DNA from 3 places in the Halomonas sp. DP3Y7-2 genome. Region 1 is predicted to be linked to each of the others. Evidence: predicted binding sites of a transcription regulator. Region 1 holds the regulator's gene; each other region holds the start of a gene.

What was found. Region 1 encodes PhoB, which activates phosphate uptake and scavenging genes when phosphate is short. Its sites were predicted from a motif close to TGTCATANNNNTGTCANA; they were not measured.
Region 2: a site for PhoB is predicted at 1,258-1,275, ahead of KUV45_RS12895 (inorganic phosphate transporter). Genes of this name have one in related genera too.
Region 3: a site for PhoB is predicted at 1,751-1,768, ahead of KUV45_RS03745 (UTRA domain-containing protein). Genes of this name have one in related genera too.

Annotation. Positions count from the first base shown of each region.
Region 1 is NZ_JAHVKJ010000001.1:363,214-366,437, forward strand. It holds gene ubiA (4-hydroxybenzoate octaprenyltransferase) at 1-796, shown strand, start outside; gene phoB (phosphate regulon transcriptional regulator PhoB) at 908-1,597, shown strand; gene phoR (phosphate regulon sensor histidine kinase PhoR) at 1,687-3,000, shown strand; gene KUV45_RS01565 (YnfA family protein) at 3,059-3,224, opposite strand, start outside.
Region 2 is NZ_JAHVKJ010000010.1:113,602-116,825, reverse strand. It holds gene KUV45_RS12900 (NCS1 family nucleobase:cation symporter-1) at 1-1,093, shown strand, start outside; gene KUV45_RS12895 (inorganic phosphate transporter) at 1,347-2,954, shown strand; gene KUV45_RS12890 (GntR family transcriptional regulator) at 3,147-3,224, opposite strand, start outside.
Region 3 is NZ_JAHVKJ010000002.1:109,641-112,864, forward strand. It holds gene KUV45_RS03740 (LysR family transcriptional regulator) at 10-912, shown strand; gene KUV45_RS03745 (UTRA domain-containing protein) at 921-1,646, opposite strand; gene KUV45_RS03750 (ABC transporter substrate-binding protein) at 1,954-3,030, shown strand; gene KUV45_RS03755 (alkaline phosphatase family protein) at 3,146-3,224, shown strand, end outside.

The DNA.
Region 1 (3,224 bases):
GATGTGGCCAACACTGTGGGCGCTGTGGGTAGCGGCGGACGGCATTCCCGCCCGCGACACGCTGCTGATCTTTGTCGCTGGCGTCTACCTGATGCGAGCAGCAGGCTGTGTCGTCAACGACTATGCGGACCGCCATTTCGACGGTCACGTCAAACGTACCAAACACCGCCCTCTGGCGACTGGGCGTATCAGCGAGCAGGAAGCCAAGGTCCTGTTCGTCGGTCTGCTGACAGCGGCCTTCGTGCTGGTCTGGCTGACCAACGGCTTTACCGTATGGCTGTCGCTGATCGGCGCCGTGCTGGCCGCCAGCTATCCCTTCATGAAGCGCTACACCCACTTTCCCCAGGTGGTGCTGGGGGCGGCCTTTTCCTGGGCGATTCCCATGGCATTCGGTGCCGTGCTGGGCGAGGTACCCACGGTCGGCTGGATCCTGTTCACCGCCAATGTACTGTGGACGGTGGCTTATGACACCGAATACGCCATGGTGGACCGTGACGATGATCTCAAGATCGGCATCAAGTCGACCGCAGTGCTGTTTGGTCGCTGGGACACTCGCATCATCGCGCTGCTGCAGCTGGCAACGCTGGGCCTGCTGGCCTGGGCGGGCGCTCTACTGAATATCGGCGGTTTCTATTGGCTGGGATGGCTGGCCATGGCGGCTACCTTTATCCACCAGCAGAAACTCATCAAGGAGCGTGATCGCGATCGCTGCTTCCAGGCCTTTCTCAACAATCACTGGTCGGGCCTGCTGCTGTTTGCCGGCCTGGCGCTGAGTCTCTATCCCGACCTGGGATGACCCTGTCGAGCTGACGAGGGCTCGACAGGTCGGCCAATGTCATCTAAATGTCACATTGACGTGGTGTCATCTGTCACCGTTGATAGGAAGACCCTGAACAAGAGGCCCGGGATGACAGCCAAGACCGTATTGATCGTCGACGACGAAGCGCCCATCCGCGAAATGATCGCGGTGGCTCTGGAAATGGCCGACTACCGGGTCCTCGAGGCCGACAATGCCCAGGCGGCTCACGCGATTATCGTGGACGATCAGCCAGACCTGCTGCTGCTGGACTGGATGATGCCCGGAACCAGTGGCATCGAGCTGGCACGCCGCCTCAAGCGGGAAGAAACCACCGCCGAGCTGCCGATCATCCTGCTCACCGCCAAGGGTGAGGAGGACAACAAGATTCAGGGGCTTGAAGCAGGTGCAGACGACTACATCACCAAGCCGTTCTCTCCCCGGGAACTGGTCGCCCGTCTAAAAGCGGTGCTGCGTCGTGCCACTCCCCGCGGCGTTGAAGACCCGGTGGAAGTCGACGGGCTCAAGCTCGATCCTGTCAGCCACCGCGTCAGCGTCGACGGCAAGTCGCTCGACATGGGGCCCACCGAATACCGCCTGCTGCAGTTTTTCATGACCCACCAGGAACGCGCCTACACCCGCGGCCAGTTGCTTGATCAGGTCTGGGGTGGCAACGTCTACGTCGAGGAACGCACCGTCGACGTGCACATTCGCCGCCTGCGAAAGGCCCTTGGCGAGCCACATCAGCAGCTGATCCAGACCGTGCGCGGCACCGGCTACCGTTTTTCGGCCAAGATGTGACGTCTTGCCTCCCTTCCACGCAGGCTTGATAGCGCCTGTACGGCTGGCGGCAGACAGGAGGACATAGGTGAACGGAGCCAGGAGCTGACGTGGGTCGACTGTGGAGACGAGAAGTCTGGCGCTTGACCCTGCTGGTCGGCATCGGCGCCCTGCTGGGCTGGCCCTTTTCCTTGACGAGTGTCGGCGTCGGAGCGGGCCTGACGCTTGGTCTCGCCTATCATCTGCGCAACCTGCACGCCATGCACGACTGGCTGACCCATCGTCCCCAGCAGGAACCTCCTACCGCCAGCGGTCTGTGGGGCGAGCTGTTTGATCGACTCTATCGCTACCAGAAGGGCCAGCGCATTACCCAACGACGCCTGCGCTCAACGCTTCAGCGTATCCAGGAGTCCTCTGAAGCGATGCGCGACAGTGTGGTCATGCTGGATCGCCATGGCGATCTCGAATGGTGGAACAGCTCTGCCGAGCGCATGCTAGGCCTGAAGCCGGCGCTGGACCGTGGTCAACATATCACCAACCTGCTGCGTGATCCGCGCTTCGTCGGCTATTTCAACGAGCGGGACTATCGTGAGCCGCTGAGCCTGCCATCGCCCATCGACGAGAACATGATCCTGCAGTTCCAGATCACCCTGTACGGTGACGATGAACGCCTGGTCATGGCGCGCGATATCACACGCCTGCATCGCCTGGAACAGATGCGCCGAGACTTTGTGGCCAACGTCTCCCATGAGCTGCGCACGCCACTGACGGTACTGACCGGCTATCTCGAGACCTACGGCGACATGGCCGACATGCTGCCCGAACGGCTCGGCAAGGGGGTGGCGCAGATGCAGAACCAGACCCGTCGGATGCAGAACCTGGTCAATGATCTGCTGCTGCTGTCGCGACTGGAAAACGATCAGGGCGGCGATGACCACACGCGGCTCGACCCCACCACTCTGTTGCAGACCGTCAAGCGAGATGCACAGGCGCTGTCTGGTGGGCGCCAGCAGATCGAGGTGTCCATCGACGATCCGCGTGGGCTCAAGGGCAGTGAGAAGGAAATTCACAGTGCCATTTCCAACCTGGCCTTCAATGCCGTGCGCTATGCCGGCGATGGCGCACGTATCCAGCTACGCTGGCGGGCCTACGGTGATGGCGCCTGTCTTGAGGTGGAGGACGACGGCGACGGCATCGACCCGATGCACCTTCCGCGCCTCACCGAGCGCTTCTATCGGGTAGACAAGGGACGCAGCACGGCAACCGGTGGCACCGGACTAGGCCTCGCCATCGTCAAGCACGTGCTGCTGCGCCACGATGCGCGCCTCGACATCGACTCACATCCGGGTGAAGGCGCCACCTTCCGCTGTATCTTCCCCTCGAGCCGAGTGCAGGAAAACCGCCAGACGGCCGCCTCGCCCTGACCCCGACCCAGGGACACACCAGCCCCGCTTTAAGCCAGGCTGGCATCACTGTGTCTTTTCAGCTCCTGGGACCCAGCAAGATAACCGCAGCGCCCGCCAGGCAAAGCGCCGCCCCCATCATGTCCCAGCGATCGGGGGGGCGCTGCTCCACCCACCACATCCAGCCCAACGATGCCGCGATATACACGCCGCCGTACGCGGCAAAGGCGCGTCCAGCATAGTCA
Region 2 (3,224 bases), on a different contig from region 1:
TATTTTCTGGTATGGCGTGCAGACCTACTTTGCCTCCACCGCCGTCACGCTGATGATTACCGCCCTTATCGGCACGGATGGAGGGGAAGGCGTGCTTGGCCTGTCACCCGTCGCCTGGCTGTCGTTTGTGCTGGTGTGGCTGTTCCAGATCGCCATCTTCTGGTCCGGCATCGAGCGCATCAAGCACTTCCTGAACTGGGCAGGCCCGCTGGTCTACGTGGTCATGGTCGTGCTGATGCTGATTGTCTGGTGGCAAGCCGGCAGCGAGCTGCTGCCTGCCGTCGGGAGCATCTTCTCGACCAGCGGCGAGGATAGCGGAGGCCTATCTGCCTTTGCTGCCGTGGTCGGGACCATGGTCGCCTACTTTGCCGCCGTCGTGATCAACTTCGGGGATTTCACCCGCTTCGTACAAAGCGAGCGCCAGATGAAGCTGGGCAACCTGCTGGGCCTGCCCTTGAACGTGGCCTTCTTTTCCTTCATCGCGCTGATCATCACCGCCGGCACCCTGGTACTGTTCGGCGAGGCGCTGACCAACCCCACCGATATCGTCGATCGTGTCGATGCCTTGCCCCTGACGCTGCTGGCCGCCGTCACGTTTTTCGCCGCTACCGTCGGCATCAACCTGGTGGCCAATTTCATCCCCCCTGCCTATGACCTGGCGAACCTATTCCCGCGGCATATCAGCTTCAAGGTCGGCGGCCTGATCACTGCCTGCGTCGCCTTTTTTGTCGGCGCACTGTGGGTCTCGGTCATCAGCCAAATTGGCGTGCCGGGCTTCGTCAACGCGCTAGGCGCCATCGTCGCGCCCTTCTACGGCATCATCGTTGTCGACTTCTATCTGATCAAAGGCGGCAAGCTCGATGTGCAGGCACTGTTTTCCGCCAAGCAGGGCGATGCCTATACCTACACCAACGGTTGGAACCTGCGGGCCGTGGCCGCCTTCGCCTTGGCCGCGGTGTTTTCTCTGGCGACGGTGATCGTTCCTGCCCTGCAAGGACTTGCAGGTTTTGGCTGGATGATGGGCGCCGCCCTCGGGGGCGTGCTGTATTTTGCCCTGATGCACCAGTACCGGGTCCCGCAACCGGCTCACTAGGCGACCAAGACGATGACACCATGCCCTTCCCGGCCTGGCCCGGGGAGGGCCTGCTGTGCACGTACTTCCTCCTCCCCAAAGACGTAAGCTCTTGCCTACTATCTCTACCCGCACGACCAACCCCTTCCCCAGCCTGCACGACAAAGCACACAACGCAGCCAAGATGACATCTCGCTGTCATCGCCTCTGCCCATTGTCATCCTCACGCCCTGCCGTCCCACGAGCAAGGCATGCCCACCTCAGAGGATGCACAATGACCACCCCTTCCCCCTCGCTATCGGTTCCTATGGTGCTTCGCCCATCAGGGCTGAGCCTGGCCTTTGCGGTACTTCTCTTCGCTACCGTCGGCTACTTTCTGTTCTGGGGCTTCGGCTACACCCAGGGCCACTTTCCGCTGGTATTCACCCTGGCCACCCTGTTCGGGGTGTTCATGGCCTTCAATATCGGCGGCAATGATGTGGCCAATTCCTTCGGCACCAGCGTCGGCGCAGGAACCTTGTCGATCAAGCAGGCCTTGCTGGTGGCGGCGGTGTTCGAGGTCAGCGGTGCGGTCATCGCAGGCGGAGAGGTCACCGATACGATCCGCAAGGGCATCGTCGATCTGTCGGGCATGACGGTCGCGCCGATGGACTTCGTCTTCATCATGATGTCGGCACTGGTAGCCGCCGCCCTGTGGCTACTGTTTGCCAGCAAGAAAGGCTATCCGGTCTCCACCACCCATTCGATCATCGGTGCCATTGTGGGCTCGTCCATCGTGCTCGGAACCATGACCCCAGGGGTCGACAGCCTTGGCCTGGTGCAGTGGGGCAAGATCTGGCAGATCGCTATCTCCTGGGTGCTGTCACCGGTGCTGGGGGGACTGATGTCATATGCGCTGTTCAGCATGATCAGGAAACACATCCTCAACTATAACGATGAGGCGGAGCAGCGTCTGAAGGCGATCAAGCGCGAGAAATACGAGAATGATCGTCGCCATAAGGAGGCCTTCGAGCGCCTGTCAGAGATCCAGAAGATTTCCTATACCCATGCCATGACCCGGGACGTTCAGGTCTACCATGACCAGGACTACCAGGATGATGAGCGTGCCGAATTCGAGTCAGACTACTTCAAGGAGCTCAAGCGGATCGAGCGCCAGCGCGAGGATATCGATGCCCATCGTGCCCTGCAGAACTGGGTGCCCCTGGTCGCCGCCGGCGGAGCCATGATCATCTCGGCCATGCTGCTGTTCAAGGGCTTCAAGCATCTCGACCTGGGACTGACGACGCTTAATAACTACCTGATCATGGGCATGATCGGTGCCGTGGTATGGATGGCCACGTTTATCTTTGCCAAGACGCTCAAGGGCACCTCGCTGTCCCGCTCGACCTTCCTGATGTTCAGCTGGATGCAGGTCTTTACCGCGGCGGGGTTTGCCTTTAGCCATGGCTCCAACGATATCGCCAATGCCATCGGCCCCTTCGCCGCCATCCTTGACGTACTGCGTACTGGCGCCATTGGCGCCGAAGCGACCATCCCTCCGATCGCCATGATCACCTTCGGGATCGCCCTTATCGTCGGTCTCTGGTTTATCGGCAAGGAGGTGATCCAGACCGTCGGACACAATCTGACCGCCATGCATCCGGCATCCGGGTTTGCGGCAGAGCTGGCGGCGGCAGGCGTCGTGATGCTGGCTTCCATCATGGGCCTGCCGGTGTCCAGTACACACATCCTGATCGGCGCGGTGCTGGGCATTGGCCTGGTCAACCATCAGACCAACTGGCAGCTGATGAAACCCATCGGCCTGGCCTGGGTCATCACGCTACCGGCAGCAGGCCTGATCAGCGCCATCGCCTTCGTGACGCTGCGTACCCTGTTCGGCTAAACCTGTCGGCCTTTCCCAGCGGGCCACGATAGGCTGCAGGACACAATAGGTTGCAGGCCCAGCGCGAGGCGATGCGTTGGCGCTCTACAGAGGTCGATCCCGCACTACCAACGAAAAGCCCCGAACCATCTGCTGATGATTCGGGGCTTTTTGGGGTGTTGTGGAGCTATGTTGGGGCGTCGCTTGGCGGTGTCAGCGGGAAAAGATCTCGAACAGGTTGGGTGCTTCGTTCTCTTCTTCGACGATGGACAGGGACGCTTCGATGGCTTT
Region 3 (3,224 bases), on a different contig from region 1:
AAAACACCAATGAAGATCGAGTGGATAGAGGATTTTCTCGAACTTATCGACGCCGGCACCTTCTCCCTGGCCGCCGAACGGCGCCACGTGACACAGCCGGCCTTCTCGCGACGTATCCGCCAGCTGGAAGAGTGGCTCGGCGTAGCCCTGATCGATCGCAGCACCTCACGACTCGAGCTGACCGCCCACGCGCGTACCTATGAGCCTCAGCTCCGGGAGTGGCTGGCCCGGCTCTACGCCATGCGCAGTCGACTCAGAAGCGATGCCCGCCAAGGGCCCAGGGCCATCCTGACGACCCAGCACACCCTGACCGTCAGCTACCTGCCGCGGCTGCTGCGTCACTTGCGTCATCACGCGCCGGAGGTGGGGCTGCAGATCACCTCGTCCGACCGCAGCCAGTGCATTCATGACTTCGAGCAGGGCAAGGCCGACCTGCTGCTGTGTTCGGAGCTCGAGGGGGTGCCGCTGTTCAGTGACAGCGACCACATCGAGCGGTTGTCACTGGGTGTCGAACGCCTGCTGCCGGTGTGCGCCCCCGACCACCATGGTGGCCCGCTACATCCCGTCGAACTGGGGCAACGCCTGCCCTTGATCGGCTACGACCCGGACAGCTTTCTGGGCCAGGCGCTGGCCGCGCCCTACCTGCTGGAGGCCCAGCGTCACTACGAGATCGAGCTGGTGTGCGAGACCGCCTTTACCATCGGCATTCGCCAACTCGCCCTGGCTGGTCTCGGTATCGGCTGGCTACCCCACGGGCTGATCGAGGAAGACCTGGAAAGCGGCAAGCTCGTGTCCATGCAGGAGACCCTCGGCGGTCCCTACCTCGAGGTAGCCTGCTACCGTCACCGGGATGAAGAGGCCGTTGCGGCCCCCCTGTGGCACCTGCTGGAAGAGCGCCCACCGGCGGTATAGCGTTGTCATCAGGACGTGCGGATGGCCTCTCCCCCCTGGGGAGCGGCAGACAGGGTGAGCTCGATGGCGTCGTGACGCCAGTACTCGTCGTCGCAGTCGATGGCTCGGCCGTTCTGGTCATGATTGATGCGGGAAATGCGCTGGGCGGGACTGCCTCGCACGGCGTTCAGCGCATCGGCGCCGGCGCTGGACAGCACGCAGGTGCCAAGCTCATAGCTGACCCGGCCAACCCGGATGCCGTACTCGCGCCGGTAAAGCTCGGTCAGCGACTCCCGCGCTAGATCGAACTCGAGAATCTGTGGAAAACAGCTTGGCAGCAGATGATGCTCGACGTAGAGCACCCGACGCTCGTCCACTAGTCGGGCACGACAGATTCGATAGACCGGCGCGTGTTCGGCAATACCCAAACGCCGAGCGACCACTGCGGGTGCCGAGACCTCTTCAGCACTCAGCAGCAGGGTGCGGGCACTGCGCTGCTGCGAGCGCACCATCTCGTGAAACGGCAGGCAGGCCAGCAGGTCATAGCGAAGCCGTGGCGGCGACACAAACCAGCCGCGCCGATTCTCGCGATAGACCCGCCCTTCTGCCTCCAATGCATTGAGCGCTTCGCGCAACGTGATACGCGTTGTCCCGAAGCGGGTCATCAACTCGCGCTCGCTGGGAAGCCGGCGCCCCTTCTCACTTCGAGCCTCAGCCAGCACCGGTTTGAGGCGCTCTTGCAGCGATCGATCCATGCACATACCGATGTTTAATAAGAGAAAAAATGACGCTCGCCGATCTACACCTATCCTTCTGGTATAGACCAATTGAGCCATACGCCACAGTCTAGTGACTTCACCATGACATCGTGGTGACACTCCTGTCGTCGTAGTGTCTGCCGAAGGCTTCATCGCCAACCAAGGATTGAGACAAGACTGCCATCACACTGACACGGCGCTGTCATGAAGGCTCCTTAGGGTTAGGCACAGCGGAAACTGATCTAGACCAGAAACGCACACCGGTTTCCGTCGCCTTCACGCCCCCTGACCCGGAGACCCTCCCGTGAACGTCACTTCTCTGCGTTACCCGACCCTGACCGCCCTGGCCTGCGTTGGCCTGATGTCCACCGCTGCCCAAGCCAGCTCCGCCGAGCTTGAGTCTCTGATCGAGGCCGCCAAGCAGGAAGGCCGCGTCGACAGCGTCGGCATGCCCGACACCTGGGCCAACTGGAAGGACACCTGGGCTGACCTGGACAGCGTCTACGGCCTGGCACACAGCGACACCGACATGAGTTCCGCCGAGGAAGTCGCCAAGTTCAAGGCTGAGGGTGAGAATGCCACCGCCGACATCGGCGATGTCGGCTTCGCCTTCGGTCCCATCGCCGTGCAGCAGGGCGTGACCCAGCCCTACAAGCCCAGCACCTGGGACCAGATCCCTGACTGGGCCAAGGACGAGGATGGTCACTGGATGCTCGGCTACACCGGCACTATCGCCCTGATGATCAACAAGAATCTGGTCGACGAAGACCAGCGTCCGGGCTCCTTCGCCGATCTACGTGAAGGTGACTACTCAGTGTCGGTGGGCGCGGTAGGCCAGGCCTCCCAGGCCAACAATGCGGTGCTGGCCGCTGCCTATGCGGCAGGCGGTGACGAAGGCAACCTGGCGCCGGGACTCGAGCTGTTCGCCGAGCTGGCCGAGCAGGGCCGCCTGTCGCTGGCTGACGTGTCCATCGCCAACCTGGAGAAGGGCGAAGTGGAAGTGGCCCTGCTGTGGGACTTCAACGCCTTGAACTATCGTGACCAGATCGACCGTGACGCCTTCGAGGTGGTGATTCCGTCCGACGCCTCCGTCACCTCAGGCTACGCTACCATCATCAATGTACACGCCCAGCATCCCAATGCGGCCAAGCTGGCCCGTGAGTACATCCTGTCCGATGAAGGTCAGTTCAACCTGGCCGAGGGCTACGCTCGCCCGATCCGCGCCGAGCACCTGACCCTGCCCGACGAGATCGCCGCCAAGCTGCTGCCCAACGAACAGTACGCCAGCGCTCGCCCGATTCAGGACTTCGCCGCCTGGGAACAGAGCGCCAAGGTGCTGCCGCGCCAGTGGCAGTCGGACGTTTTGATCCACCAGCAGTAATCACGCCACTTACCACCCCCCTGGGCATCGGGCGGCAGCGCCAACCAGCGCTGCTCTCGGTGCCCGAGGTACGAAAGCGTTGCTTGGGCCACCCTGATGGTGGCCAGGAGTCATCATGCTAAACCCTGTCATTCTGGTCGTGCTGGACGGCCTCAATCACGACGTCGGGCGCCATGCCATGGGCCATCTGAGCG